3 regions of the Peribacillus sp. NPDC096379 genome follow, and region 1 is predicted to be linked to each of the others. Evidence: predicted binding sites of a transcription regulator. Region 1 holds the regulator's gene; each other region holds the start of a gene.
What was found. Region 1 encodes LexA, which represses DNA repair genes until DNA is damaged. Its sites were predicted from a motif close to CGAACATATGTTCG; they were not measured.
Positions count from the first base shown of each region.

Region 1 (10,234 bases):
ACACGGGGTCCATCCTGCAGCAAATGCTAAACCAATTAATGCGGAACCTATGTACCCACTTGGACGGTTTTTGAATTCAATTCGTTTATTTTTCATTAGGAATTCAAAATTGAATATCCCGACAATTACTAAACCAAAAAAGATAATAATGATAGCACCAATTTGACGTATTAAATCTTGATAATTCTCAAAAAACTCACCAAGAAAGGAAGTAGTAAAACCTAAAGCGATAAATATTAGAGAAAAACCCAATAAGAAAAATAACGTGTGAAATAAACTTCTCTTCTGCAGCATAGCGTTTTCTGTTTTAAGTTCATTGACACTCATCCCTGTAATATACGATAAAAAGGCTGGATAAAGTGGCAAACAACAAGGAGAAATAAAACTTAGAAACCCCGCACCAAAAGCTAATAATATGCTAACGTCACTCAAGCATGTCAACTCCTCTGAAAAGCAATTTACCCTCATTCTACCAAATGCACTAAGAAAAAGATATTTACTGAATTGTGAACATATAAAAATATGAATAAGTGTTTGAATTTATTTCCACAAGCTTGTATAATTAATATTGTAAGTATCATACATATTTAGGGACAAGATTACATCAGGTATAAGCACCTCTCTATTAATGTTTAGAAAGGACTAGCAGTTGTGACCCGATTAGAATTTCTCGAGCTTATCGAAATAAAACGTAATGAGCTCATTAAAATCGTTTCTAAAAACGGTCTTAATTCTCAAATAACGATCGTATACAGTCAGGAATTGGACATACTGCTAAATCAATATAACCAATTGTTCCTAAAAAAAATTGGTTAGCATAAGCAGTTAATCATTCAAACCATACAACCCGCCTTGCATGATTTCTCAAGGTGGGTTTAAAATATCTAAAAAAAGCTGTTCATAAAGTCAAGTCAGTGAGAAATTTTCATGTACGAAGGATCAGAATCAAGGAAAACCAGTCTTTCACTCAATCGAAGCTCATTCATTCGGGAAGGGGAAAATCGAGCTCTTTTCTTCCTAAAGTAAGAGGCATTGTCTACTAGCAGTGACCTCTATTTGTCTTGCGTAAAAGCTGTAGACTGAGTAGTTACAAATTTTTAACTGTTTGTATCCCTACCTTTTGTTTATCACGGTTTTAGATGTGAATCCCTTTGCTTGGCAATGATACAAATATTTCTCAATAATTTCTTCTAACAACAAACAAAAAAACCACCTTTATCTGCTTTATTTTTCAACAGAAAAGGTGGTTTTTGATTAAAGTAATGAAAGATAAATCAGAAAAAAGACAAATTACTAATGAAAGATTCACTCTCCTACATTTTCTAGGAGAAGAACTTGTATAATAATCGTAATCAAACGAGCTGTGAACGTAAGAGCCACAAGGGATTATTTATTTTACCTGTTTGTTCATTGCGCTCATCATTTGATTAATTTTCTTCTGAGATGGTTTTTGCCCCATTTGCATCATCATCATTTTAAGCATTTGTTCATTAATCGGCGGATTTTTCTTTAGGTAGCTCATCATATATTTTCTAGCGATGAAAAAGCCAAGTGCTACACCGGCGATTAAAGCCAAAACTGCGGCTAAAATTATTTGCCAAAGCATATTATTTCCTCCTTCATGTTGTCTACTATAAGTGTACTAGACCAATCGTTATTATACAATACTCCACATCGTCATGTCCTCTATTTATCCATATTTTCTTTCTTTTATCGGTTTTAACCAGCCGTAACGTTTATTCTCAAAATCAAAAGCCAGAAAGCTCGCCCCACATTTACGGATGCATTCAAAAAAAGTAGTTTCCGCATCAAAATCGCCTTCAGCTTTTAACATAATGGAATGTTCGTAAATATATACGGTAGCTTTACTGTTACTCTTTGTTTTTAAATAATATACCCCGTTTTGGGTTAAATACCCTTGTTTACGTTGTAAACTTTGTTCGAATGAAAAATGAACGTTACTAGCAGGAATTTTTTTTGTAATATATTCGATTTGTTTTTGCAAAATACCCTTATGCCAGTCAGATGATTGAATATACTCCAAAAACAAATTGAAAAAAATCTTCTCTCTACCAAAATAATGTCGGGCAAATTCATCTTCGATTAAATAGATTTGATAACTTCTCATTTAACTGCCTCCTAACATTCTTTTCTGTATTATATTCTTGAAAGCGAAAAAGATATGTTGTTTGATGGAGAAAAAAGCTTGTTTTTTTGTCGAAATTATTATTTTTCCATGTACCATTACAAATATAGTGTTTTTCCCCATGAAAAAGTGATTACACTTAATTTTCTTCAATAAACAGAGATACGAGTCGGTATCTTTATTAGATGCCAACTCGTTTCTAAATTAATTTTCTAATAGGGCTTTTACTTGATTTACAACATTCTCAACTGTGAAACCGAATTCTTCCATAATTTTATTTCCTGGGGCTGACGCTCCAAAATGGTTAATTGCAAGAATTTCCCCTTCATCTCCTGTATAACGATCCCAGCCGAATGGAGCCGCAACTTCGATAGCTAGGCGCTTTTTCACTGCAGGGTTGATAACACTTTGTTTATACTCTTTAGATTGAGCTTCAAAACGATCCCATGATGGCATACTAATTACTGCGGCGTCAATTCCTACTTTCGCTAGTTCTGCCTGAGCTGAAACAGCCAAATTAACTTCTGAACCTGTCGCAAGTAGTAAAACATCTGCTTCTACTTTATTAGCAGGAGACACGATGTATGCACCCTTTTTAACTCCTTCATTTGCAAGTTCAGCCGTGTGTTTTAAAGTAGGTAGATTTTGCCTAGTTAATATAAGTGCAGTTGGTTTGTTCTTAGATTGAATGGCTTCTCTCCAAGCTGCAGCTGTTTCGTTTCCATCCGCAGGTCGAATAACACCAAGGTTTGGCATCGCGCGCAATGATGGCAGTTGTTCGATTGGTTCATGAGTTGGTCCATCCTCGCCGACCGCAATACTGTCATGTGTGAATACATACGTTACTGGAAGACCCATTAGCGCAGCTAAACGAATGGCTGGACGTAGGTAGTCAGAGAATACAAAGAAAGTTCCACCATATACGCTTACTCCACCATGAAGAGCCATTCCATTTAGTGCCGCACCCATTGCAAATTCACGAACGCCAAACCAAATATTGCGCCCTTCATATTCACCTGGAACAAAGTCTGATGCCGTTTTAATCATCGTGTTGTTGGAACCAGCCAAATCAGCTGAACCACCAAGAAAGCTTGGTAGGTTAGATGCAATTGCATTCAATACTTCACCACTTGAAGCCCTTGAAGCAAGACTTTTCCCTTCCTCATATACCGGGATATCTTGATCCCACCCTTCAGGTAATTCGCCATTGATTGCCACTTGGAGTTGAGAAGCTAATTCAGGATGATCTTTTTTGTAATCATTAAAAAGATTTTCCCATGCCGATTCCTTCTTGCCGCCTTCTTCCACAACAGTTTTATTAAAATGCTCATAAACTTCATTCGGAACATGGAAATCTTCTTCAAATGTCCATTTATAATATTCTTTTGTGAGTTTTAATTCATCAGCACCTAAAGGCGCTCCGTGAGCGGAAGATTTTCCAGAACGGTTAGGTGAACCATAACCAATAACAGTTCTTACTTCAATAAGTGTTGGTCGCGTTTCATCTGTTTTCGCCAATTCCAAAGCTTTAGTGATTTCAGTCAAATCATTTCCATCTTCTACGCGTATATATTGCCAGCCATATGCCTTGAAACGATTTTCAACACTTTCACTAAATGATTTATCCAAATCTCCATCAAGTGATATGTCATTTGAATCATATAAAACGATCATTCTTCCAAGCTGAAGATGAGCAGCTAGTGAAGCAGCTTCAGATGAAACACCTTCCATTAAATCTCCGTCTCCGCAAATACCATATGTATAATGATCTACTACATTATATGTTCCGCGATTGTATGTTGCTGCTAAATGACGTTCAGCCATAGCCATTCCTACTGCCATTGCTATCCCTTGTCCGAGAGGCCCAGTTGTTGCATCTACTCCTGCAGTATGGCCATATTCAGGATGTCCTGGTGTTTTACTACCCCATTGGCGGAAATTTTTAATGTCATCCATTGATAAATCATAGCCTGATAAATGCAAAAGGCTGTATAAAAGCATCGATCCATGTCCTGCAGAAAGAACAAAACGGTCTCTATTAAACCAAGTTGGATTTTTTGGATTGTGATTCATAAACTGGGTCCAAAGAGTGTACGCCATCGGGGCGGCCCCCATCGGCATTCCTGGATGTCCAGAATTTGCTTTTTCGATAGCATCGATTGACAAAGTGCGAATTGTATTGATTGAAAGTGCATCTGTTTTATTTAACATTAAACCATCCTTCCTTCATGTATGTATGCCCTTACTATTTTATAATGTCATGTAAATTAAAGACAACAATAATTCAGACACTTTATTAAAGTACCCTATTCCCCTACTAAAATCCGTGAATTCTAAGACAAAAAAACAAAAGAGAATATCGAATTCGATATTCTCTAACTCTACATTCCTTAATGCAAACGCTTCTTTATATCTTTGATACTTTTAAGCTTTTCAGGTGTTACATCATTTCCCTCGGGATCAACAATTGTCAAATGCTCGATTGTATCTGTCATGGATTTACGGAACGTTTCTAAGTACTCACTTCTCAGCTTAGATTGTTCTTTCGCTTCTTCCACTGTTAAAGAGCTCGACTTAGCCTTCTTTGCCAACTCATTTATCCGAGCTAATTTTTCTTTCGATAACATACTTTTGCTCCTTTACTGTTTCAATAGTGTCATGTTATATAAAAAAGAGCAAAAATACAAGTTCTCTGCTTTTTGTTAATCTTCTTTTGAGACTTGATATTCTAAATATCTGCGATTTATAGTAGCTTTTGAAACTGGATAACCAAACCCTCTTAAAGTAGCTGCAATTTCTGCAAATGTTAGTCCGTTCTTTCGAAGTTTTACTATTTCCTCAATTGGAACTTCCTTTCGTTCTCTTCCACCACTCATTCCCTGATTGCTCAGATTTTTTTGCGGGCGAAACCCATTTTCAACCGCCCGTTTCATGCCTCGTTTAATCTTAATATTATGTAACTTCCGCTGATACTCTTCAACAATTCCAACAATATTAATGACCATCGAATCAGAATCAGATAGTTCAATTTCCCCATCATGTGATAAGGAATAAATTTTTACACCTTCTTTTATGATTACATGAAAAAGCGCAATTTTCGCATTTCCACGCCCGAGTCGCGTTTCGTCTTGAATTAAAAGAACATCAGCTTGCTTCTTTTTAAAAATATCCAGCATTTCAAAAATTCCATCACGGTTAAGTTCATATCCACTTGCTTGTTCTTTAATTATAGAAACGATTTCAAATTCTGATTTGTTAGCTAGTTTTCTTAACTCTTCTTCCTGCCTCGTAAGTGATGTTTCCTGTGCTTCTTTTTCTGTGCTTACTCGGCAGTAAATAATCGCTCTCATTTTTCTTTCCAACTTTCTTATTGCTTACTTGCTAGACTTAGATTTGTTTTAGTTACTGGTAAAATAATAGATTCTCCCGGTACTAGCGAATTAGCATATATTTCATTATGTGTAATGATCCATTCAATGAACTCATCTCTCGATAAATCGTCTGTATTGTACATTTCAGCCATTTTCCATAGAGTATCTCCATGATCTACAGTAACGGATATATAATTGTCAAGATTATCATAATTTCTATTCATTGAGAAAAATAAAGAAAAAATAAATACGATTCCTGCTAATAAAAGTGTATAGGTATGACTCTTTAATAGTTTTTTCATTTTTATCCCTCCAAAATCGAATACTTGTTCGTCATTTGATAATCCTAGTATAAATCGAACACCTGTTTTTAGTCAACAACATTCGAACTTATGTTTGTATCTTTATTTCTCGCGTGATATAATAAAAATAAGAATAGGAGAGAAGGGGTGAATATATGTCAAAGCTTTCAAAAAGGCAAAATGATATATTGGATTTTATTAAAGACGAAGTACGCACTAAAGGCTATCCACCTTCAGTAAGAGAAATTGGAGAAGCAGTTGGCTTAGCTTCAAGTTCAACCGTTCACGGTCATTTATCAAGATTAGAAAGTAAAGGACTTATTCGTCGAGATCCTACCAAACCTCGCGCCATTGAAATACTAGATCAATCTGAAACGAATAATATACCAAAAAATAATGTCATTAATGTCCCATTACTAGGAAAAGTTACAGCTGGCCTTCCAATTACAGCAATTGAAAATATCGAGGAATACTTCCCACTTCCAGAATCGATGGCGGCACATGACGAACAAGTCTTCATGCTCGAGATTATGGGTGATAGTATGATTGAAGCCGGAATCCATGATGGCGATTATGTTATTGTAAAACAACAAAGTACCGCGAATAATGGTGATATCGTTGTTGCCATGACTGATGATGACGAAGCAACAGTGAAACGCTTTTTTAAAGAAAAAGAATTCATCAGATTACAACCAGAAAACTCCAATATGGAACCAATCATTCTAGGGAATGTATCAATTCTCGGAAGAGTTATTGGACTTTATCGTCAAATCCATTAATAGTGTTTTTTCCCTCCTGTTTATTGCAGGAGGTTTATTTTTTCGATAACATTCTAACTTCAGTTACTCATACAATTCATGTAAATAAAGTGATTCTCCCCGGATCTTTGGACAACCTCTCTATGCTAATTCATATGAACTGATTCTAGAAACTATTACAAATAATTTATCAATTCTTAAATCAGTGGTTTAGCAAATTCGGAATTCGTTTTCTATAATTCTAGGTTGTTGCTTTGTTAATGAAAAGTAAGCGTTCAAAAGTCCCCACCTGTAACCGATGGGGACTTTTGGACGCTTACTTATAAAACAATCCTATTCATTCAAAGTTATCCAAATACACTATTGAGATCTTTGTTTGCGTTTTCTATTCTCTTTTGACTTTTTGTTAATTCATCCTCTTGTACGAACGTCGTTTCTAATAACGCATCCATTGCATCCTTAAATGAATTTTCATCTAAGAAAGTCTTCAGTATAATTGAGTCTCTTTTCCCTGTTTGAAGGTTAATTGAAGTAACCAATGACCATTCCCCTTCATAAACGTACACTATATTTTCATTTCGACCAATAACAGGGCCTTTGAATGAACGACAATCGAACTTTTTATTATGGAAAGAATAATGATGTTCTTTTAAGTACGAAATGATTGGCTTTACTTTTTCAGCTCTTTCGAGAAATTTCATTTCTTGTAGCTCTAAAAGTTTGCAATATTCCTCTTTTTGACTTTCAACCAACAACTCATTGTTTTCTAATCGCTCAATACTTTCAAAAATCAACTTTTCGTCTCTTTCAAACATACTAACCCCTCCTTTTTCAGAATATATTCTTTCTAAACCCACTTCCAAAGTATTTGCCACAAAATCTTGGAGACGGTTCACAAAGAACATAAAAAGTGGCTTTTAATAAGCCTTTACTCTTCTACTTTAATAAACCTAATAAAGTGAGTTTTCCATTTTCCGGGTCCAACATCCCCAAAAAATGGTTAGATGAACCAATCGGTCCTTTACGGACAGTTTGTCATCCACTCTTATCTTTTCTTGATTCCTCTAAGTCCCTTCGTAAGAGTCTTACTGCCTGTAATCTGTAATACATCCTGTATTTGATAACAGTCGTAAGTATGAAGATAATTGCCTTAAAAATGAAACATCAATACTTTTTTTACGTTCTTATCTATTTTCTTGAACAAAAACATATAGTTTAGTGTATTGGTGAATGTCCCTTTTTATGTTTTTTATTCTTAGACTTATTTAAACTGTATAATGGTGTCACTTTGGCTGGTCACGAACACTATACATGTCCAAGTAATACAACAATGATAAAGATAAAAAAAACCTAATAAGGGACTTTTTAAAGTGCACATTATTCAAAATATGCTTCAGGACGTCTTTTAGGCTAATTATTTAATTCAAACTCGGGAGCCATTTGGACTTCAGTTAATTAAAGTTCCCCTCGCTATATTTATTTAACAAATTCTCTCGTATATACTGTCTGCAATCAGGTGATAAAATTGACCTTTGTCCATGGATCAAATCTCCAAATGGCATTCCATTCAGGAATTTTATTTCCCCATTAAATTCTATTTTGAAATTCGCATCGTACCCTACAACTTTCACAAATAAGGTTTTGTTATCCGTATGCATAAAATCAATAACACTTAGTATATGATGATTTTTTTCGCACATCATTCGTTCCCTCCCGATAAATATTATTTAATCAATAGTATATTAACTTTTAGGATGTCGAGTAATTCAACATTACCAACTTAATCGATATATGGTTTGTTGCACGTAATCTTCACACTGCAATAAAAATAAGCCAACCAAAGTTAGCTTAATTAATATTTCATAAACTTAATGAACATTTTTTAATCTACCCGATAAAAACAAATTGTTTGGTGATGAAATAAGTTATAATCCTAAACATATTATCATAATAAGCCAGGCACTGAATATAGATTTTGCTTTCATCAGAAGTTTCAAAATCAAATTTAGGTAGTTTTAAAGAATAATAACCAGTTTAATCTACTAGTATTTCCCAAAAATGATATAAACCAATAGGACATTATGAACAAATTTGAAAAATAAAAACGTCCTTGGATAATTTTTTTGCAAAATTTTATGGGCAGTTACTTTTGAACCTAATATATTTGTCAAACTGCCCATAAAACAAAAATCCTTCATACCAATGGAGACCCTGATTGTATCAATCTATATTTTTCACTCATAGTAACTATATAGACCCTTACATTCGTAAGTTCGTCAGTCCTATTAGACATTCTCACCATAAATATTTTAGCATCTCGACCTATCATAAACCATATCCTATATAAGCAACTTAGGTTTCTTTCAGCCAACTTCACCTAGCTTCATACACATTCAGGCTACTACCATTACATGCAGAGGAAGATTAGATAACTCGTTTCAACTCAACATGACGGCTTTCCTTCTGAGTTTCGGTTAATCAGTTGTAATTGCTTATTTAGTAGTTCTCCTATTTCGTGCCTATACACTTATAAGGTAACGTTTCGTACCACAGTTTGTGTCAGATATCCAAACTGTTCATTGCACCTATTTGACTATACTGCGACATTTGGTTGGTTATTATTCAAAGCAGATTAAATTTCTTTTTTGGGGCACCCTATCTAAGAGGTGACTTAATATGAATTTTCCAATAATCCATACAAATTTTTGGGATGCTGTGATAGCAGTACCGGTAGTAATGATTCTAACTCAACTAATAAAAGTATTTTTTAAAGTCCCCGATAAGTTTGTGCCTCTTACTGCACTAATACTGGGTTTATTAATTTCCATTTTCATTAGTCATCGACACAACTTAATTGCAGGTGTTTTTATGGGCTGGTTTTATGGATATGCTGCTATTGGCAATTACGCTTCATTAAAAACGGCAGTTATAGCCTTTAAAAATAAACATAGAGCTCCTTTCAAGTAAGAAAATAATTGAATAATAATAGCTATGAAATAATGGCTAATAATTTCTACCATCTGATTTAGGATGGTTGTTAGAGAATTAATTAACAGTATGTGTCTAATAACCTTAAAACACCTATTTATAATTACGAAAATTTTGTGTAAAATGGCTAATGAACAAAAATGAACGTAATATCAATTGCTCAAATACAATTTCATAATTGCCCAGGTGGTGCTGTTAATGAATGATTTCTTTAGACAATTCCTTTGGATGTTTTAGTCCAAACGATTGTCATAATCATAGAAATTATTATTAATACATTCATTTAACTCAACTGGAGATTAAATGAACTGTACGGTCCAATTCTTTAAAAACGTTTTGGATTCGGCTCCAAGTAAACAAATGAAATAAATATAACCGATAATACAACCTAAAAATCCTCCCTCTACCAACTAAGATCTCCGGGTACTATCTTCAAGTGTCAGCTCTTTAAAACGGCAGTTCCTGCGGCAAACGATCCTGCAACTCATCAAGCCGCTGCCTATCTTCTGTATCTAAAGAGAAATCCATCATGAAATATAGATCAACTTCTTCCAGCAAAAATTCATAGAGAGCGATGTGATTTATGGGCAGTTACTTTTGAACCTAATTAATTTGGCAAACTGCCCACAAAACAAAACCCTCGATACCAACGATATCAAGGGTTCTAGC
Region 1 covers NZ_JBIWFD010000002.1:768,876-779,109, reverse strand. The annotation lists gene ACIQZI_RS12895 (cytochrome c biogenesis CcdA family protein) at 1-468, opposite strand, end outside; gene ACIQZI_RS12890 (Spo0E family sporulation regulatory protein-aspartic acid phosphatase) at 652-816, shown strand; gene ACIQZI_RS12885 (YneF family protein) at 1,391-1,606, opposite strand; gene sirA (sporulation inhibitor of replication protein SirA) at 1,691-2,128, opposite strand; gene tkt (transketolase) at 2,351-4,357, opposite strand; gene ACIQZI_RS12870 (DUF896 domain-containing protein) at 4,537-4,773, opposite strand; gene ACIQZI_RS12865 (YneB family resolvase-like protein) at 4,849-5,496, opposite strand; gene yneA (cell division suppressor protein YneA) at 5,514-5,819, opposite strand; gene lexA (transcriptional repressor LexA) at 5,975-6,598, shown strand; gene ACIQZI_RS12850 (hypothetical protein) at 6,925-7,392, opposite strand; gene ACIQZI_RS12845 (hypothetical protein) at 8,029-8,280, opposite strand; gene ACIQZI_RS12840 (hypothetical protein) at 9,254-9,544, shown strand.

Region 2 (10,234 bases), 550 kb from region 1:
ACTTGAATAGGTAAAAGATGAAAAGAACAGGATAATACGATATATTTAATATATAAGTATAGGTTTTGATGTCTAATGTAAGCGACTAATTACGCTAAAGCCTAACCTTTGGGGTGAAAAAAGCGTATGCGTTTCTCTTATCGAAATCACCACAGGAGGAGATTGTTGTATGAAAATTACTGTAATAGGTTGCTGGGGCGGCTATCCTGCAAAGAATGAAGCATCTTCAGGTTATCTTGTGGAATATGGAGATTACAGGGTGCTGCTCGATTGTGGTAGCGGTGTTTTGGCTCAACTGCAAAACCATATGCAACCGGAAAAATTAGATGCTGTTGTATTAACTCACTATCATCCGGATCATATTGCAGATATCGGTGTACTTCAGCACGCCTTGCTAATTGGTAGCTTTTTAGGGAATCCGAAAAAAACACTGCCAATCTATGGTCATCATTTAGACGAAGGAGAATTTAAAAAGCTAACTTATAAAGATATTACAAAGGGGATTGCATATAAAGAGGACGAGCCTCTTTTAATTGGCCCATTTACTTTTACTTTTTTAAGAACAAAGCATCCTGTTCCTTGCTTTGCCATGAAACTTGAGGTGAATGGCGAATCCATTGTCTATACAGGAGATAGTTCGTATATGGAAGAGTTGTCGATTTTTGCAAAGGATGCGAAAGTGTTATTATGTGAGAGTAGTCTTTACGGACATACAGATGGCTCATCAGCAGGTCATATGACAGCAAGAGAAGCGGGGATGATTGCGCATCTTGCTGATACCCACTTGCTCATGCTTACTCACTTGCCACATTATGGAGATTTACAACAGTTGAAAAAAGAAGCAGGAGAAGTATTTAAACGTGAAATTGCCCTTGCTAGAAGTGGCATGGAATTTCAATTGTGATTTTTTAGGTAAAATAAAGGAGGAAACACGAATGATCTTTGTAGATAATAAAGGGATTCACGATCCGCAAATGAATCTTGCTATTGAAGAATACATATTAAAAAACCTTGATATAAATGAAACGTATTTATTATTTTACATCAATGGTCCGTCCATCATTATCGGTAAAAACCAAAATACGATTGAAGAGATCAATACAGAATATGTCGAGAATAATGGAATTAAAGTGGTTCGAAGACTTTCGGGTGGTGGTGCTGTGTATCATGACCTTGGAAACTTAAACTTTAGTTTCATTACTAAGGATGACGGTCAAAGCTTCCATGACTTTAAGAAATTCACGGAGCCTGTTGTTAAGGCGCTTAGTAAGCTGGGGATTAACGCAGAAATAAGCGGGAGGAATGATATTCTAGCTGAAGGCAGAAAGATCTCCGGTATCGCCCAATTCAGTACGAGAGGCCGCATGTTCACGCATGGTACGCTTTTGTTTAATTCCGAAATGGATCATATTGTCTCAAGTTTAAAAGTGAAAAAGGACAAGATCGAATCGAAAGGAATTAAATCGGTCAGAAGTCGTGTAGCCAATATCGCAGAGTTCCTTGAAGAACCCATGACCATTGAAGAATTCCGTTCTTTGATTCTTAAATATATCTATGAAGAAAAAGAAACCATTCCCGAGTATGTTTTAACGGAAGAGGATTGGGCAAAAATTAATGAGATTTCTAAAGAACGTTACCAAAACTGGGATTGGAACTATGGTAAATCACCGAAGTTCAACTTACAACATTCACACCGCTTTCCAGTAGGGTCAATTGATATTCGCTTAGAAGTGAATAAAGGAAAAATTGAAAACTGTAAAGTATATGGAGATTTCTTTGGTGTCGGCGATGTGAGCGAAATTGAAGAGAAACTTACGGGGATTCGCTATGAACGCACTGAAATTGAGCGCGTCTTAGCAGATGTTGATGTGAAGCATTACTTTGGGAATGTAACAAAAGAAGAAGTTATTAATCTTATTTACTGATAGAAAATTTAAAAAGCCGCCATATATCGTTTGTTCGATAGATGGGGCTTTTAGTTTTCTTCTATAGATAAATCACTGGCGATTACAAGAACTCTATCGTGAACTTGTGATTATTAGGCTGAATAGAATAATAAGGCCATATTTTTATAATACTCCTTAAAGTACATGTTCAAAAGGGAGGATAAAAGAGCCGAGAAGTTCGAGGAGCGCATCTCAAGAGGACCCGGAAGACGGATCTTTGATGCGATTCTCAATCTGTTTACCGGACTTTTTGAACAACCGCTTAAAGAGCATTATGATGTTCCACTTGAAAAATTTCTGCATATTCGATATGATAACATTTAAAAAATTCAGGCTTGACAATAAGCTTACTATAATAGAGGAGGGGATTGAATGAGAGACGTGACCCTACTTGATATATTTCAACATCATATTACACAGAAATATTTAAATCGTTCTGGGTTAGTGCACGCTATTGCTGTTGCATACCATGCCTTTCACTTGGCTAAAGAGCAGAATGTGGACGTCGATATAGCTGCCAAAGCCGGTTTGCTTCATGATATGGGACATTTTACATGGTATAAAAATGGGAAGTGGGATTATGACCTTTATAAACAAAATGATATACATGCAATAAAAGGAGCAGAAAGAGCTCATAAGCTACTTATTCGACTTGGAGAAAATCCAATCCAAGCCAAAACCATATCCCTCGCGATTCTATTCCATACTGATTCATTTCTACCTACAAATGACATTATTCGCACGCCACTTCAACAAATTGTAAAATGGGCTGATGAGAAAGACGAAGAAGAAGGTGGTCTCCATCATTATCGAAAGATTGATTTTGAGCGTGCAAAAAAAAGCATTATCCGTCTTGATGAAATGATTGAAAAAGTAAGAAATCATGAAGGTTAGTTGCACAAAACTTACAATTTCAATATTAGGAAATGGTTCTAACTTGTCCGTTATGTACTACACTTAAAGTAGGAAGTGATAAGGAAGGGGTTGGATTATGGTAAGAAAATCGGTCTTAACTGCAATCGTTTTATTTGGTTTATATATAGCTGGTATGTATGTGTATATATTTCACGGAGCCCAATCTATTATACCTGAAGCTTTAAAAGGAACGGTTGCAGATCCAGCTGTTTTTTTGAGTGAAAGGGAATGGGTATTGAGTGAAGAGTATTCGAAAATCAGAAATTTTCTGTTTTTTGCGGCGGTACCATTTGATTGGTTATTTTATTTTCTTATTTTAGCATTTGGCATTTCACGAGGGTTTGAAAAATGGTCTTTATCGCAAACGAAGTGGAAAATTGTTCAAAATGCTATTTATTTATTTTGGTTATCTTTGTTGAGTTATGTTGTTGTGTTCCCGCTTAATTATTATCGCTACACCTTAGGCAAGAGCTATGGAATCAGTACTCAATCTTTTACTTCATGGATGAAGGATGGAGTGATTGAGTTTTGGGTCGATTTCGGGACGATGATTCTTATTGTCTCTGTTTTATATTGGCTGATGAAAAAAAGTGCGAAGAAATGGTGGCTGTATGCCTGGGTTTTGACGATTCCTTTTTCATTATTTATCATGTTCGTTCAGCCGGTAGTTATTGATCCACTTTATAATGACTTTTATCCGCTTAAAAACAAGGAATTAGAAACAAAGATATTAGATATGGCAGATAACGCGAATATTCCATCTGAGCATGTATATGAAGTGAATATGGCGGAAAAAACGAATGCCTTGAATGCATATGTCACGGGAATCGGCTCCAATTCCCGAATTGTTTTATGGGATACGACTTTGAGTCGGCTTAATGATCAAGAAATTCTCTTTATCATGGCGCACGAGATGGGGCACTATGTGGAAAAACATATTTATTTCGGAATTGCAGGTTATTTAGTCTTAACGCTTGTTGGTTTATGGTTCACTGCGAAATTGATGAATTATACCATTAGGCGCTGGGGGAAAGTTCTAAACATATCAGAAGTTAGCAGCATTCGTTCATTCCCATTATTTTTATTGATTACATCTATTTTATTGTTCGCTTCCAGTCCTTTATCTAATTATGTGTCAAGGTATCAGGAAAGCCGAGCGGATCACTATGCGATTGAAATGACTCAAGATAAAGATGCTGCAATTAGTTCCTTTCAGGAGTTGACAAGAGCTGGGTTAAGTCAAGTGAATCCTCCTTTGCTCGTGAAATGGTTTCGCTACACACACCCCTCCATGCTCGAGAGAATTTCAATGCTTGATCAATATGATACGAGTAATCAGAATGAATAAGCTGACTTCGGTCAGTTTATTTTTTTGTAAGAAAAGAATGTATTTTACATTAACGGCGCTTAAAGACTTAGATAGATCGAAGAAGAGTAGGGGGATGAAGAAAACCCCATTGATTGAAGTTTCATTTTATACATTTTGCAATGAGTTTTAGTGTCAATTCATACACCTGACATATTCGAGTATTGAATGTATATTAGAATAATTATTTTTGTGACCTATAGCAGATGACAGTTTTTCTTATCATTTATCCCCTAAGGAATTTCCTATATAATCTGAAAAGACTATTAAATTATTTTTCCTTTATTTCTCTACTATAATAATAATCATTAGTAGAAAAAATATCTAAACCGAACAATTATTTCTGTGGACAGAGGAGTCTTTTGTGGCTTTAAATGATCAGGAAATATCACTGGTTTAAAGGGAGAGTAGTTATGCGTAATATTTTGGTCATAATAATTGGCTCCATCATTGTTGGGGTTGCTTATAATTTATTTTTGATTCCCCATCAAATTTTAAGCAGTGGACTTAGCGGGATTGCGATTATGCTTGGAATCATTACACCCTTCAATACCGGAATTTTGAACTTTCTGCTTAATTTACCTTTATTAATATTCGGAGTTATGAAATTAGGAAAACGTTTTATTGGGTATACAATTTTGTCTGTCGTCGTGCTTTCAGTTACCTTGTATGTGGTTCCTGTTCAAGCAATCTCAAATGAAGCGATCTTGTCATCGCTGTTCGGCGGTGTTATTACGGGAATTGGGATCGGGATTATTTTTCGGGCATCCGGATCTTCGGGTGGCTTTGATATAATTGCGATGCTGCTTACTAAGAAGAGAGACTTTCCGCTGGGAGCGTTAATTTCGGCAATGAATGCTATTGTTGTTATTATCTCTGGATTTGTGTTTGATTGGGATTCGGCTCTTCATACACTTGTTGCAATTTATGCAACAGGAAAGATCATCGATACGATTCATACGAACCATATTAAATTAACATTAATGATCATTACAAATAAGGGTGATGAGATGAAGGAGAAGCTGCTTACTAACCTTTATCGAGGGATTACAGTAATGGATGGAGAGGGCGCATATACAGGGGAAAGTCGAAAAATTCTTATGACAGTTATTACTCGCTATCAGTTAACGGATGTTAAATTGATGATTAATGAAATCGATTCGAATGCATTTGTTAATATTACGGAAACGACCGAGGTAATGGGGATGTTTGATAGAGGAAAATAGTGAAGAAAGTAAGAGTTTCATAAGGGTCTGACCACACACGCTTCATACAGCTATCGTGTTATACACGTATTTTATTCTGTGTGAAGAATGGTGGGTCAGACCTTTTTCTTTTGTAGACAACCTCATTTTTGGGGGGCAAGTTGCCTACCTCCTCTTGTCACATCACACTAGCTTAAGAAGTAAAAGAACGATCTCAACCGAATGGAATGCGAGTGTTTTCAAGGTTGAACAAGGCGCTTGCGCTTTTGTTCTTAAGTACCAAACATTTTTATCAATTCGTTCATTTCGCTGCTTAATTTTAGAAATAAAGGCTTATTCCTCTCATCGAGTGCTTGGTCGATTTGCTGTTCAAGCTGTGTTCTTTTGTTAATGAGTATAGATTCGTGAATAATCATCTCAATGAATGTATCCTGCAGTGAAGCGTCCTGGTTTTTCTTATTGGCCAAATACGACTTTACTAATTCTGAAGGTAATTTTTCATTTTTCATGAAGATCCACTCCTGACCTTTTTTTTATTATATGGAATCCTTAGAGGAAAAATCAATAAAAATTTTAAATTTTCAAAAAATATTTTAATTCTTGTGGAAATGTTTAGGTTTTGTAAATTTGTTACAGAATTGCTAAATGTACACAAAGTGGGTATATATAACTATTTTTTGTGATATTATTGATCCCGAATGATGTAAAAAGGAAGGGGAAAAGAAAAGTGAAAAAATCAAAACGATCATTAATTGAAAATTATGAAATCACTCCATTTACGTGTTTCATTAAGTCGATTGTATACGGCAGCAAAATCTATTCGCAAGTTGTTGAAACAAATGATGAATTTATCTCGCCATTCAAGCCCAAGGTAATTATCAATCAAAGCTGTGAATACTTTGGAAGTAGCTATGAAGGAAGAAAAGGTGGAACACGGCGATTAATTGGCGTTACTCATAAAGCGCCAATTATTATTGATCAGACAAACCCTATTTTCTTTTTTCCAACTACTTCACCCATAAACGATGATTGCATTTGGATTGCGCATCACCATGTTATAAAGTATAAACAGAAAGACAATAGAATGGTTCAAGTTTATTTTCGTAACAATATCACGTTAGAGGTGAATATATCAATTGGTTCATTCACGAATCAAATGCAAAGAACTGCAGAACTTGAGTCTAAGATTAGTAAAATAAATAAAGAGACAGGAAAGATGGCTTATGGATTGCACAGAATGTATAACAGTATGGAAGCTTCAGAGACCCCTCGCAATTATTCAGCTAAAAAAACTGAAGAATAAGAAAAGGAACGGAGACATGATGAATTTGTGTGTTTCTTATGTCTCCTTAGATAAGGTAAGAAAGAGCCATTTAGGTAAATACTTCTTTGAAATAACTTTGCAATAATTCTTCTACCTTATTTTTTAATCGTGGATTGAAATAATTATGGTGCTCTTCATATCCTTTGTATAAAAAGCAATACATCGTAAATTCCTGGTCTCTCTTTAGTTCGCTAACCTTAATATTTTCTTTTTTTAAGTATTTTCTAACTTGAACCAAATCGGATTGAGCTAATTTCAACGCTGCTTCTACCATTTCTAAGTAAGGCCTCTTCATCTTGAAAGAACTGCCCTCAATTATGTGTAAATCGCGATTGAAAATTGTAACGACCATAGGAAGATAGAGTGCTTTTTCAATGATATTGCGGTCGTGTTCTGGAATTCGAGTCATTATCATCCTTCTTTCTGACAATACCCAACTGAAATTAAAGCAGGAACGTTTGTTCTCTGTTGTAATGATAATGGAAAATGTATCACTAATCAAGTTAAAATTAAATGAAAATGTGATTATCGGTTGTCGAGTGAGGGAAGTATGAAAATGAGACTAAATTCTAGATAAGTCATAAATTATTTATTTATTTCAAAAAATAGCTTATGATTTTAGTTAAAAGATAGGCGTATAATCGGGAAGCTTCACATTGTTCAAACATAAGGGTGTCCCAAAACGAAAGGGTCAGGCCCATATCTACTTTATATCGTTTATAAACGTGCAAATAGCGCAATAAACGGTGTAAAGAGTATGGGGGTAGATGCTTTGGGACATGCCTATGTTTCACATATTGTAAGTGGATCAAAAGAGCATAAATGATATACATCTAAGCTGACTACTCCAGAAAATAAGCAAGAGAAGGAGCATTGGATTTTTTTGACATTGAGGAGATTGAAATGGATTTGGAGCATATTCGTGATTGGTTTACATTAGAAAATATATTGGGGTTAATTGAACAGTATCGATCGTTCGGACCATTACCAGGGATTTTTTTACCGATGTTTGAGTCGTTCCTACCTTTTCTGCCGCTCTTTGTATTTGTATTTGCAAATGCGAGTGCTTTTGGCCTATGGCTGGGGTTTATGTATTCATGGATTGGGACCGTTACGGGATCGTTGCTTGTTTTCTTCTTATTTCGCCATTATGGGCACCGAAGGCTATTAAAGTTTCTTCAAAAAAATAAACAGATTAAAAAGCTTATGAATTGGGTAGAGAGACATGGATTCGGCCCGCTTTTTCTTCTACTTTGTTTTCCGTTTACTCCTTCTGCCCTTGTGAATATTGTAGCTGGTCTTTCGAATATAAGACCGATGCCATATGCACTTGCATTATTAGGTGGGAAGCTGGTCATGATTTTTACGATTAGTTTTATAGGATACGATATAACTTCATTGTTCCATCAGCCGTTACGCACGGTAATCGTTATCATTATAATCTTTGTATTATGGCTTGTTGGGAAACAAATAGAGGCAAGGCTAAATAGAAACATGAGTAGGGAAAATGAGTAATGGCAGCGGGTAAAATGAAACGTAAATAATGATGACATTCTGGTCGGTGTTATATGTATGATGAAAGTTTAACGTGCCACCCCTACCAATCATGGAACAAGAAAAATTATCGATTTAAGAGTATAATAAGTAAAAAAGGCATTGGAGATCCAATGTCTTTTTTTGATTAAATACTTGATATGATGAACGAATAGATACAGAAGAAAAAGCTAGAAAAGGGGGCAGGGTAATGGCGTTGAGATTTATTACTGGACGATCAGGGTCAGGAAAGACGGCAAAGGTGCTTGATGAGATACGTGATAGGCTTGTTGAAGACCCAGCTGGAAAACCGATTATTTATTTAGTTCCGGATCAAATGACATTTCTGTCTGAATATAAATTAATTAAAACACCAGGCCTAGAGGGAATGATGCGAGCGCAGGTGTTCAGCTTTAGTCGTTTAGCATGGCGAATCCTTCAAGAAACAGGCGGGGGCAATAGGCGCCATCTTGACAGTGTCGGAGTGAACATGCTCATCCGCAAAATCATGGAAGACAAAAAGACTGAGTTAAAAATGTTTCGTCGTTCAGCGGACAAGCCTGGCTTCATCGTGCAAATGGAAGAAATGTTGTCTGAGTTTAAACGCTATTGTCTTGATCCTAAAGATATCAATGAATTCCGAGAACGTTCTATACAATATTCATCAGAAGATGCCGTTCGTGATAAACTACATGATTTAGAGTTAATTTATCAAGCGTTTGAAGATGAATTGGTAGGCAAGTATTTGGATTCAGAGGATTACTTCCGTTTATTGATTGAAAAATTGGCTCAATCAAGTTATATAACAGAAGCTTCGATTTATTTAGACGGTTTCTATAGCTTAACGCCTCAGGAACTGCAAATTGTAGAAGAATTATTGAAACAATGTAAGGATGTAACTGTTGTATTAACGCTTGATCAGCCTTATAGGATATCCCCACCTGATGGGTTAAATCTTTTCAGACAAACCGGTTCAACTTACTTTAATATTTATCAACGAGCATTGGCCTTAGGCGTTACTGTTGAGAATGATGAACATTTAGAGAGTGCGCCACGTTTTAAAGGAAATCAAGGGCTGTCGCATCTCGAAGCCAATCTTACTGTGCGACCAGCGCATGAACTTAATGGGGAAACGAGCGTTACAATCGTACAGGCGATGAATCGAAGAGCAGAAGTAGAAGGAGTTGCCCGGACAATCTTGCGGTTTGTTCGCGATGGCAATTACCGCTTTCGGGATTTGGCTATATTGGTCCGAAATGGCGAATCCTATCATGATCTGATCAACACGGTTTTTTTGGATTATCAGATCCCTGTTTTTATCGATACAAAAAGAACCATGTTGAATCATCCGGTAATTGAACTCATTCGCTCTACCTTAGAGATTTTGAACACAAATTGGCGTTATGAACCGGTGTTTAGAGCTATAAAAACAGAACTTCTACATCCGATCAACCTGAATTCCGATATCATGCGTGAAAAGGTAGACCGATTGGAGAACTATGTACTCTCTCGTGGAATAAAAGGGAATAGATGGTATCAAAAAGAACCATGGACCTATAGAAGAATAAGAGGATTGGAGCTTTTGGATAGGCGCCAGACTAATCAGGAAAAGCAATTGGAAGATGAAATTAACGAGCTGAAGGAACTTTTTAATTCTGCCATTTTACGTTTATCCAAACGCTTGAAGCGTGCACAAACAGGCCGAGAAATGTGCGAAGCGCTGTATTTATATTTGGAAGAACTAAACATTCCGGAGAAGTTAGAAAAATTGAAGGCTGAAGCAGAAGAGCGAGATGATCTGATCAGTGCACGAGAACATGAACAGGCGTGGAATTCGGTTGTTAATTTGCTTGATCAATTCGTAGAATTACTCAGCGAAGAAAAAATGACGTTAAAACAGTTCTCAACTGTAATGGAAAGTGGTTTTGAAACATTAAAGTTCTCC
Region 2 covers NZ_JBIWFD010000002.1:218,388-228,621, forward strand. The annotation lists gene ACIQZI_RS10120 (MBL fold metallo-hydrolase) at 170-904, shown strand; gene lplA (lipoate--protein ligase) at 936-1,925, shown strand; gene ACIQZI_RS10130 (hypothetical protein) at 2,091-2,270, shown strand; gene ACIQZI_RS10135 (HD domain-containing protein) at 2,319-2,840, shown strand; gene ACIQZI_RS10140 (M48 family metallopeptidase) at 2,938-4,209, shown strand; gene ACIQZI_RS10145 (YitT family protein) at 4,641-5,453, shown strand; gene ACIQZI_RS10150 (IDEAL domain-containing protein) at 5,705-5,941, opposite strand; gene ACIQZI_RS10155 (competence protein ComK) at 6,160-6,735, shown strand; gene ACIQZI_RS10160 (YhjD family protein) at 6,806-7,165, opposite strand; gene ACIQZI_RS10165 (TVP38/TMEM64 family protein) at 7,660-8,271, shown strand; gene addB (helicase-exonuclease AddAB subunit AddB) at 8,501-10,234, shown strand, end outside.
Region 2: a site for LexA is predicted at 7,208-7,221, ahead of ACIQZI_RS10160 (YhjD family protein). Genes of this name have one in related genera too.

Region 3 (10,234 bases), on a different contig from region 1:
AAGAAAAGCGCAAACAAGAAATCGCGGAACGTGAGCATCAAAATGCCTATTACAGTAGAATGGATGAATAGACATCCTTCTACATGTATAGGGTAAGTTAATAAAAGACTAAATTCGACAATTCCATGAAAAGATTGTCAATCGAAAACAATAAAAAAAACAAAATTTTAACCGATAATAGTAAACAAGGGAGTCATCAATAAGCCGAAAGCGAGGATTGCGAGATGAAGATTAATCAGTTTGGACCATCGGGAGTGAACCCGTATAATCGTCAACAACCTAAAGTAGACAGTGCAAAGACATCTTCCGCTAAAGCAACGGATAAGATTGAAATATCCTCCACAGCCAAAGAACTTCAGCAAACATCCCAGATTCATTTGGAAAGACAGAAAAAGGTTGATCAATTAAAAGCGCAATACGAAGCGGGTCATTATAAATTGAACGCAGAAGATACAGCGAAAAGTATCTTGGATTACTATAGTAAGAAATAATGAACGAAAATAGTGAGGCAGAGGAGGAAACCACAGAATGTCTACTGGACACATCATCACGGCTTTAGAAAAACTGATTAAGCTCCATAAAGGCTTAAATGAACTAGCATCAAGAAAAACCGACATCATCAAGCGAAGTGATATGGATGCCCTCACTGCCTTGCTGAATGAAGAACAGAAATATGTGAAAGCAATTGCGATGGTCGATCAGGAAAGAGAAGCTGCTGTCGAGAAGTTTTTGCAAGCGGGCAATTCTGAAATGACGAAAGCGACAATGACAGATATCATCGAATTGGTGGATATCTCTGAAAAGCAGGAATTGGAACGTTTAAGAGCCGTGCTTATGTCTGAAGCTATTGCATTGAAAGAAGCAAATATACTGAACCAGCAGCTAATCTATCAATCGTTACAGTTCATCAATGTATCACTTGATATGTTTAGACCACGGACACAGGAATATAATTATGAAAAGCCTGTTCAGAATAAACAACGAAACGCAAAAAGCGTATTTGATTCACAAGCATAATCGCTTGATATTTTAATAGAAATGGAGGTTTATATTATGATCTCAACCTTTATGGGTCTTGAAACCGCTAAGAGGGGTTTGAATACTTCGCAAAGCGCTTTATATACGATGTCACAAAACGTCGCCAATGCAAATACACCTGGATACACTCGGCAGCGGGTTAATTTTGCCCAAACAACAGCTTTTCCTACACCAGGTATGAACAGCCCGATGGTAGCGGGGCAATTGGGTACCGGTGTTCAAGCGGAGTCGGTGCAACGCGTGCGTGAAAGCTTTCTTGATATACAATTCCGTAATCAAGCAAATAAAGTAGGCTATTACGGTACGCTTAGTGATTCACTTGTCAAGATGGAGGGAATCATGAACGAACCGACAGAAACCGGTTTGCAAGCAACTCTCGACAAGTTTTGGAAATCATTGCAGGACTTATCTACAAATACAGAAAACTCAGGTGCTCGCTCAGTTGTAGCAGCAAGTGGTCAGATGGTTGCTGACACTTTGAATTATTACTATAACTCTTTAACGAGTGTGCAGAAGGATATCGGTAACCAAATTACAGTTAAGGAACAGGAGATTAACTCTATTCTTGAGAATATTAGTGAAGTTAATCGACAAATTAGCGAAGTAGAGCCAAATGGCTACTTGCCTAATGACTTATACGATAAACGTGATTCACTAGTGGATAGCCTTTCGCAACTTGTTAATATCAAAGTTACAAATGTAATACCGAGTGATTATGGAAATGCGAAGTCAATCGCAGAGGGGCTTTACAATATTGAACTCATTACAAGAGACGGGACATCGTATACGCCACCTGTGAATCTAGTAAGTGTGAATAAATCAGGTATTCTTGGGATTACCAAGGTGGAAGTATCTTACGATCAAAATACAATGCCGAAGATGGTTAATGGCGTGAAGTTTGGAGATAGGCTTGTAAAGGATACGAGTTTTTCGGGACAGCTTGCTGGGTTAATTGAGAGTTATGGTTATTTGAAGACTGATGGAGTTACGCCTTCAATAGAAGGAAGATATCCAGATATGCTTAAGAAGTTAAATAACATGACGGAAGCATTTATGAATGAGTTCAATGCGATTCATAGACGAGGTTTTGCCTTAAATGAAGAAACTGATACAGCTGCTGATGGAACAATTATAAAAAAAGCGGGTAATGAAAAAGATTTCTTTGAAATCATAGCTGGCAAGCATCCCGCAGAGGGCATTAAAGTACGAGATGAAATTTTAGATGACCCAACTTTGATTGCTGCAGGTGGAAAGAGCGGTGCATCAGCAGACAATGAAAATGCGCAAAAATTAGCTGCTTTAAAGAAGCTTAACTTCAGTGAATATAGTTACTATCAAATTGATGGTAATGGTAATGGGAACGTGTTACCAGATGGGCTGACTGGCAGTCTAGACTCCTTCTATTCAGGTATTATTGGAGCAATGGGTGTAGACTCTCAAGGTGCAGCGAAAAATCACACAAATTCAACGATCCTAGCAAATTCAGTAGATTATAATCGCCAATCAGTTAGTGCAGTTTCACTTGATGAAGAAATGACAGACATGATTCGATTCCAACAAGCCTACAATGCCTCATCCAGAGTGATTAACATGATGGATGAAATGCTTGATAAAATTGTTAATGGCTTAGGAACTGGCGGCAGATAAGGAGGGAAACAATAATGCGCGTAACACAATCTATGCTTTCTAATAATATGCTTCGTAACTTAAGCTCAAGCTACGATCGATTAGGAAAGCTACAGGAGCAAATTTCATCGCAAAAGAAATTTACAAAACCTTCCGATGATCCTGTGTCTGCGATGATGGGAATGACTTATCGTACAGATGTAAGTCAAATTGAGCAGTTTACTCGTAACATTGGTGAAGCGGAAAACTGGATTGACAGTACGGATGATGCATTGGATCAGGCAACGAGTGCTCTACAGCGAATTCGAGAATTAACAGTCAAAGCGAGTAATGGAACCTATGAAGAGAAACAACGTGAAAGTATTGCGGCCGAAATTAAAGAATTAAAGGATCATCTGATTACAATTGGCGATACGCAAATTGGCGGCAAATACATCTTCAATGGACAGAATACTAATATTAAGCCATCGCAGTCTGACGCAACAAAGGATCCTATCAATAATCCTGCTGGGAATATTGTATACGGAAGTGCTGCGATTGAGATTGAGGTATTCTCTGGCATTAAAATTCAAATTAATACAGATGCTTCAAGTACATTCGGCGATGCCCTTAAAAGTGATGGAAGTATTCAAAAAATCATTGACGCACTTGAAAATAATGATCCCAATATCGGCGATTTATTAGATGATATAGATGGAACGATCGATTCGTTCTTAACCACTCGTTCACAAGTGGGAGCCAGACAAAATCGTATCGAACTGATGACAGAACGATTAGGCCAACAAGAAATCTTTGCGAAAACAGTCATGTCTAAGAATGAAGACATTGACATTGAAAAAGCAATCATGGACTTAACGACACAAGAAAGCATCCATAGTGCCGCATTAAGTGTCGGCTCAAGAGTTATTCAGCCATCGTTAATTGATTTTCTAAGATAAGGATGCTTATAAAGGGTCCGATCTCGCACTCCATACACAGTCTATAGTGTTACCTACACTTAAATTATACTGTATAGAGTAGTTGCGAGATCTGGCCCTTTGCTTGTTTTGTTGGCCCATTCTTTTTCTTTTAAGGAGTAGAGACTATGCAGCTACCGCAGATCAGGTTACAGTCCAATTTTATTAGGACCGGTTTAGATATAAAGCAGGCTGTCCAAAAAATTGAACAGCCTGCAGCAATCCAGTCGATTGAACAACCTAAAGCGATACTCGAAATTCAAACAACACCAGGGAAACTTTCCATTGATCAGACAAAGGCAAGGGAAGATATGGATTTAAAGAATCTATCAAAACGTGTGGAAGAATTTGCGCAGCTTGGTTATCAAGATTGGCTGGATGGAATGGCAAGAAGATCAAGTCAAGGCCAAGAACTTAGGCATATTGAAAAAGGTGGCAATGCAATCGCATCTCTTGCAAAGCAAAACGGTTCAAAGCCTCAGAAGCAATTTAATGTTGGCTGGATTCCATCTCATTTCAGCGTGCAAATCGATTATCAGCCGGCAGAAGTGAATATTGAAGCAACCCCTCAAAAACCGATTATTCGTGCTGAGACTCAAAAACCCATTCATGAATATACACCTGGAGAAGTAAATGTTGAGATACTAGAAAAAAATTCGCTGGATATTGACTTTATCAATCTATTTCCAGAAGTGACGGGGTGAAAATAAATGAAAGTACAAACAAAATTTCATGGTGAAATAGAAATCGAAGAAAAAGATCTTTTTACATTTGAAAGTGGGATACCGGGATTTATTGATGAGAAGAAGTTTGCCTTACTTCCATTAGAGGGGACCCCCTTCATCGTTTTACAATCAACGAAAACAAGGGAAGTAGCTTTTATCATGAGCAGTCCATTTGAGGTATTCAATAATTATGAAGTGAAGGTATCTCAAGATGTATTATCGGACTTACAGATCGAATCAGAAAAAGATGTTTCTATATATGTCATAGTAACGGTAAGAGATCCATTCAACGAAACAACAGCGAACCTTCAGGCACCGATTGTTTTGAATACGAGCAATCAATTAGGAAAGCAGTTCATTATGAATTCTAGCAACTACTCCATCCGCGAATTGCTTATTCCTTCTCCAGAACAGGAGGAGAAATGATGCTCGTTTTAACTAGAAAACTCAATGAATCGATTATGATTGGCAATGACATCGAAATCACAATCTTAGCAGTTGAAGGTGAACAAATTAAACTCGGTATCAACGCTCCAAAACAGGTAGAGATTCATCGAAAGGAAATTTATCTGGCCATTCAGGAGGAAAATAATGAAGCGATTAACACGAAATCAACTCTACTTTCAAATTTAAGTGACTATTTTAAGAAAAAGTAGGAAAAAAAGTTACAAATTCTATTAACTATTAAATGTAAGTGACGATATTACTAGTAGAGCGTTGGTAGGTGACACAGGCGGCCGACTTGATCACCTTACAACGCCAAATCCCACAAGGACGTGGAACTTAAAACTCAAGGAGGAAACAAACATGATTATCAATCATAATATCGCAGCACTTAACACACATCGTCAGTTATCAACTGCATCAGCAAACCAATCTAAATCAATGGAGAAACTATCTTCAGGTCTTCGTATCAACCGTGCAGGAGATGATGCAGCTGGACTAGCAATCTCTGAAAAAATGCGTGGACAAATTCGTGGTTTAGAACAAGCTTCTAAAAACTCACAAGATGGTATTTCAATGATTCAAACGGCTGAAGGTGCATTAAATGAAACGCATGATATCCTTCAACGTATGCGTGAACTATCTGTTCAGTCTTCTAATGACACTAATACTGATGCTGACCGTGAATCTATCCAAACAGAAATTGGTCAGTTGAAGGAAGAAATTGACCGTATTGGTAATACAACTGAGTTTAATACAAAGAAACTAATTGATGGTTCTGTTGGTGCGAAAAAATTACCGGGATCTGACAATGCAGCGGTTATCAGTTCAGCACTTGGAAAAGAAACAGCAGCAACAGCCGATAGCGTTTCTGCATTAGCAACAGGAGAAATCACGGCCACAGGAGCTACAACTATTAACCTTAAAATCGATGGGGCAAATATTGATGTAACATTAGATGGGGATGCATATGCAGCATTTGATAGCGCAGGAGCTATTAACTCTAAAGATTATGCTGCTAAATTACAGGAAGACATCAATAAAGCAATTACTGATTACAACAAAGCAAATGAAACCAAAATTGCGAATGTATCAGTAACTGCTAGTGCTGACTCAGATGGAAGTATCAGCATTAAATCTGGTTCAGTAGGCGAAACATCTACTGTAGATATTATCAGTAATGCTGGATCCTTGGCTTTAGGTTTAACTGACCTTGATGATGGCACTGATACAGTTTCTGCAAAAGGTAATGAAGGAGTATTTAGTGCAGCTGGTGCTGCGTCAGTCAATGCAATTGCTGCTACTGATAAAATTAACTTAACAGTTGATGGTACTGAAATCGAAGTAGTATTAAATACAGTGGGAACTAAAGATGACTACGATGCTACTACTGCTGGTAAAGGAATGGATCAGTTAGCTATTGACTTAGCAACTGACATTAACAATAAAATTGCCGAATATAATGGTACAGTTTCATCTGACAAACAGCTTGCTAATGTAACTGTATCTGTAAAAGACGGAGCACTTGTTGTGGAAAGTGGTTCAGATAAAGCAACTAGCAGTATTAAATTCGACAACAGTGAAGCTGCTCAGTTACTAGGTTTAGCTAAACAAAGCAGTGCAACACAAGGCGGAGGTCTTGATTTCCAAATTGGTGCAAACCAAACACAAACAATGAAAGTTACAATTGAAGACATGCGTACTGATGCACTAGGAATTAAAGGTGTGGATGTTTCTTCTAAAGAAGGTGCACAAGAGGCAACTACTTTAATTAATAATGCTATTGAAAAAGTATCTGCACAAAGATCTAATCTTGGTGCGTTCCAAAACCGTTTAGAACACACAATCAACAACTTGAACACATCTTCTGAAAACCTTACAGCTGCGGAATCACGTATCCGTGACGTTGATATGGCGAAAGAAATGATGAACCAAACTAAGAACTCTATTCTTTCTCAAGCAGCACAAGCAATGTTGGCTCAATCAAATCAACTGCCTCAAGGAGTTCTACAACTCTTGAGATAATTGATGAAGAAGGGCGTCTAGCTTGGTAACGAGCTAGAGTATAACTGGGTGAATTGCTGGAACTTCCTAAAGCTTCATCAACCACAACGTAACTGGAAACGGTAGGCGTGAAGGTATGAAAATGATGAGGATGAAACAATGGATAATCAGCAGCCAAGCTCCTGTGAGGAAACTCTGGAGAAGGTTCAACGACTAGAGAATACGGTCTAAGGTAAAGGCTATGACTATGAATCTCGTAGGGCAGCAAAAGCTGTTCGAAGTGCCCAGCTCCATGAAAACCATGGATGAAGATATAGTCTATTCTGTAATCGAAAGATACAGTCGCAAAGCAAGCGAACCAACAACCACAAGGAGTTCTACAACTTCTTCGTTAATTTTAGATATGAAAGAGGCTCTAGATTTTCTAGGGTCTCTTTTCATATAAAGTTGTTTGAGGAGGAACTCATGAATAAAGAAGAGCAGGAATGTAAACAATTTCTGGAACAACAGCTTGAATGGTGTAAAAACCAAGATTATATTTTAGAAAATATAGAAATAAAGCTTCACGAAATGAAAAAGATAGCTCAATATACTCTCGATCATGAACTTACAGAGGCAGAAGTTGATCGATTGAATGGTCAATTGAATGAATTAAAAAGCGAAGTTCATTTTTTAGAAAAACAACTAAACTGTTGTCCGTAGTAAGGTGATCTTTTCGTGGATATTGCGTTAATGTCAACGGCAGGTACAGTAACAAGCTTCAATGTCAATCATGAAGATGGCATGGATGGCACAGGGGATGTAGAACCACAAGGAGAAACTATTCAGAAGTTAATGAGTACAAGTGCCATAGTTGCTATCAAACAGGCTGCTCAACCACACTTAGGTGGGAGTTTTGATTTGAAAGTATAAGAGGATTTTTGGAGCAGAAATTCAGGGACAGGTATCTTGTCTCAGTGATACCATACAGTATTTTGTAACAAGCTGATAAATAGTAGGATTCAAGATGAATCGATTTAAACAGGCTTAGAAAAAATCCATAGAACAACGGCTTTGATGGACTGAGGGATAAGTGTGCAAAAAGCTTTGCGTATCGTGGGGATCTTTATTGTGATTTATTAATGTCACTCCATTTAGCAGTAACAGACCAATAGCTTCTTTGCAAATCATCGGCAATTTTTTGTGTTGTCCATCTTCTTTCTTTTAATTCTATTAGCCTTGTAATCTCTGCTTCGGAATATGGTTTTGAGCGCTCGGAGCTGCTTGCTATTAAGTGATAATCTGGTAGTTTAGATTGCCACTTTTTCTTTTCTTCAGCAAACCGGTATTCCCAAGATGTTTTATAATACATTGAATCACATGTTGTGGTAACAGGGGAGATTATGCCGAGAAATTGATAAGTTTCTTTAACAGAGGTGGTTTTTAGAATGAATCCTTGTCCATCATTTCTCGCACTTAAGTGAAATACTACTCCGAATGTTTCATTGAAATGTAGTTTAAGAACCGTTAACTCTTCAAGCGAATAGCATTGTAAGTATAAATAGATATGCGGAATTAGGTAGATAAGCTTCTTTTGATGATTTATCCGGTGAGAGATACTTAATGAACCATCATCCATAAAAAGTATCGCTGGGAAGTGCGGTAAATTGCAAGATTTTAATAAGGATAACGGGATTTGCTTTGTTCCGTTATCAGTATAAAAATGTGGATGTAATGTAGTAAACAAGGGCAATGAAGAGGAACGAACAGAACAGCTTCTAGGAGTTAAATACAATATTTCTTCAAAAAAAGAAATTTTCCACTTACGATAATCTTCTTGAGCAACCCCGTAATGTTCACGATAACTATGATTTTTTCTACGACTGTTTTTATAAATTTTAGTAATTTCCCCATCACCCAAGATGCTGGCTATTAGAACATTAAATTGTATATCTGTTAAAGAGTACAAAATATTCACCTCATTAAATAGGAATATACGTTCTTTAATTGTATCATATCATCAATAAATGTAAAAAAAAGAAATTTTGTTCGGTGATAACACTTTTGAAATTACAGAGGTTTTATAGAGTTTAAGGTGTAATAATTGATTGATAGTTTAGGAAGATAGGATTTGCTTGAATCCCTGTCAAGTGGCCATTTCTTCAGTAGAAAAAAGAATCAAAGTGTCAGTCACCTTCCAATATTGCATCAAATAATATGAAAATGGGACTACAATCTTAACATTTAATAAATCATTTATTGAATGGGGAAAGTATTTGGGGGAAATGTGTTAGCTACTGCATTCTAGATCTACTCCTTCATCACTCTGTTACTCTTAATATCAAAGGAGAATTGTATCGCATCAAAGAAACGAGAAAGGCTGGGTTTCCCCGCCGAAGTAAGTAAGTAAGTAAGTAAGTAAGTAAGTAAGTAAGTAAGTAACCGAAATAAATGGGGATTTTTATTCCGATGACAGAGGGAAGAATAAATCGATGTTGATATGTATTATGTATCATCAGACAAGAAAAACCCTGGGAGAAAATGAATCCCAGAGTATCAACGTGTTGCTAAGATAATAAAAGTTATAAATTAAAATAATTGCTAAATGATCTGTTTACCATCTATATAAACAACAGGGTCTTTGATGACGCAGTCAATGTGAACGCCTGCTTCTGTAACTCCGCCAAAGGATTTGTTGCTGCCAAAGGCAATATGAACAGTGCCAAATACCTTTTCATCCTCTAACACATTGCCAGTTAGTCTGGCTTTTTTGTTCGTGCCAATGCCGAATTCTGCAATGGTTCTACCAGGGCCGTCTCCTAGCAGCTCCAACAGTTGTCTGCCCTTTTCACCATGTGCATCGACGAGTCTGCCATTTTCGATTTCTAGTGTCACAGGTTCCGTTAATACACCGATTCCTGCAATGGAGCCGTCAATGTTGATCGTTCCATTTGCAGAGTTTTCGAGTGGAGCGATATAGCTTTCACCGGAAGGGAGATTGCCGGATTCGCCTTTGTTGCGGAAAACGCCTGTGCTTGGAATGGCTTTTCTACCTTTGATGGAGAAGGAAAGTGTTTGGTTGTCCTTCATAATGTCTACTTGCTCACCTTTTTCAAGAATGTCGCAGTATTGTGCGGTCAGTTGTTCGACCTCTGAATAATCTGCCAAAATGGCACCTTCTTCAAGCATATCCAATGTGAGGCCAGGCATGGTGGCAACACGTGCGCCATTGGCTGAAGCTTCTTTTCTCGCCATTGTATGGGTAAGGGAGTGTTCGGTAATACAAAGGACAATATCAGCTGCTTTCATCGCTTCACTGACGATTTTCGGTGGTTCTTCACCTGATTTTGATCGAGGTGTCATTTGGATTAACATTGTTTCATTCCCTAATACGGTTCCAGCTCGGGAGAAGATTTCGCCAATTTCATGTAAGGAAGAATCGGTTACGATTAAAATCTGTTC
Region 3 covers NZ_JBIWFD010000004.1:267,934-278,167, reverse strand. The annotation lists gene ACIQZI_RS18570 (TIGR03826 family flagellar region protein) at 1-71, shown strand, start outside; gene flgM (flagellar biosynthesis anti-sigma factor FlgM) at 225-491, shown strand; gene ACIQZI_RS18560 (flagellar protein FlgN) at 529-1,017, shown strand; gene flgK (flagellar hook-associated protein FlgK) at 1,054-2,685, shown strand; gene flgL (flagellar hook-associated protein FlgL) at 2,700-3,602, shown strand; gene ACIQZI_RS18545 (DUF6470 family protein) at 3,749-4,324, shown strand; gene fliW (flagellar assembly protein FliW) at 4,331-4,771, shown strand; gene csrA (carbon storage regulator CsrA) at 4,771-5,001, shown strand; gene ACIQZI_RS18530 (flagellin N-terminal helical domain-containing protein) at 5,153-6,814, shown strand; gene ACIQZI_RS18525 (hypothetical protein) at 7,259-7,495, shown strand; gene ACIQZI_RS18520 (putative motility protein) at 7,511-7,705, shown strand; gene ACIQZI_RS18515 (DNA endonuclease) at 7,899-8,750, opposite strand; partial or broken gene ACIQZI_RS18510 (ATP-binding protein) at 8,989-9,178, shown strand; gene ACIQZI_RS18505 (aminopeptidase) at 9,374-10,234, opposite strand, start outside.
Region 3: a site for LexA is predicted at 8,811-8,824, ahead of ACIQZI_RS18515 (DNA endonuclease). Genes of this name have one in related genera too.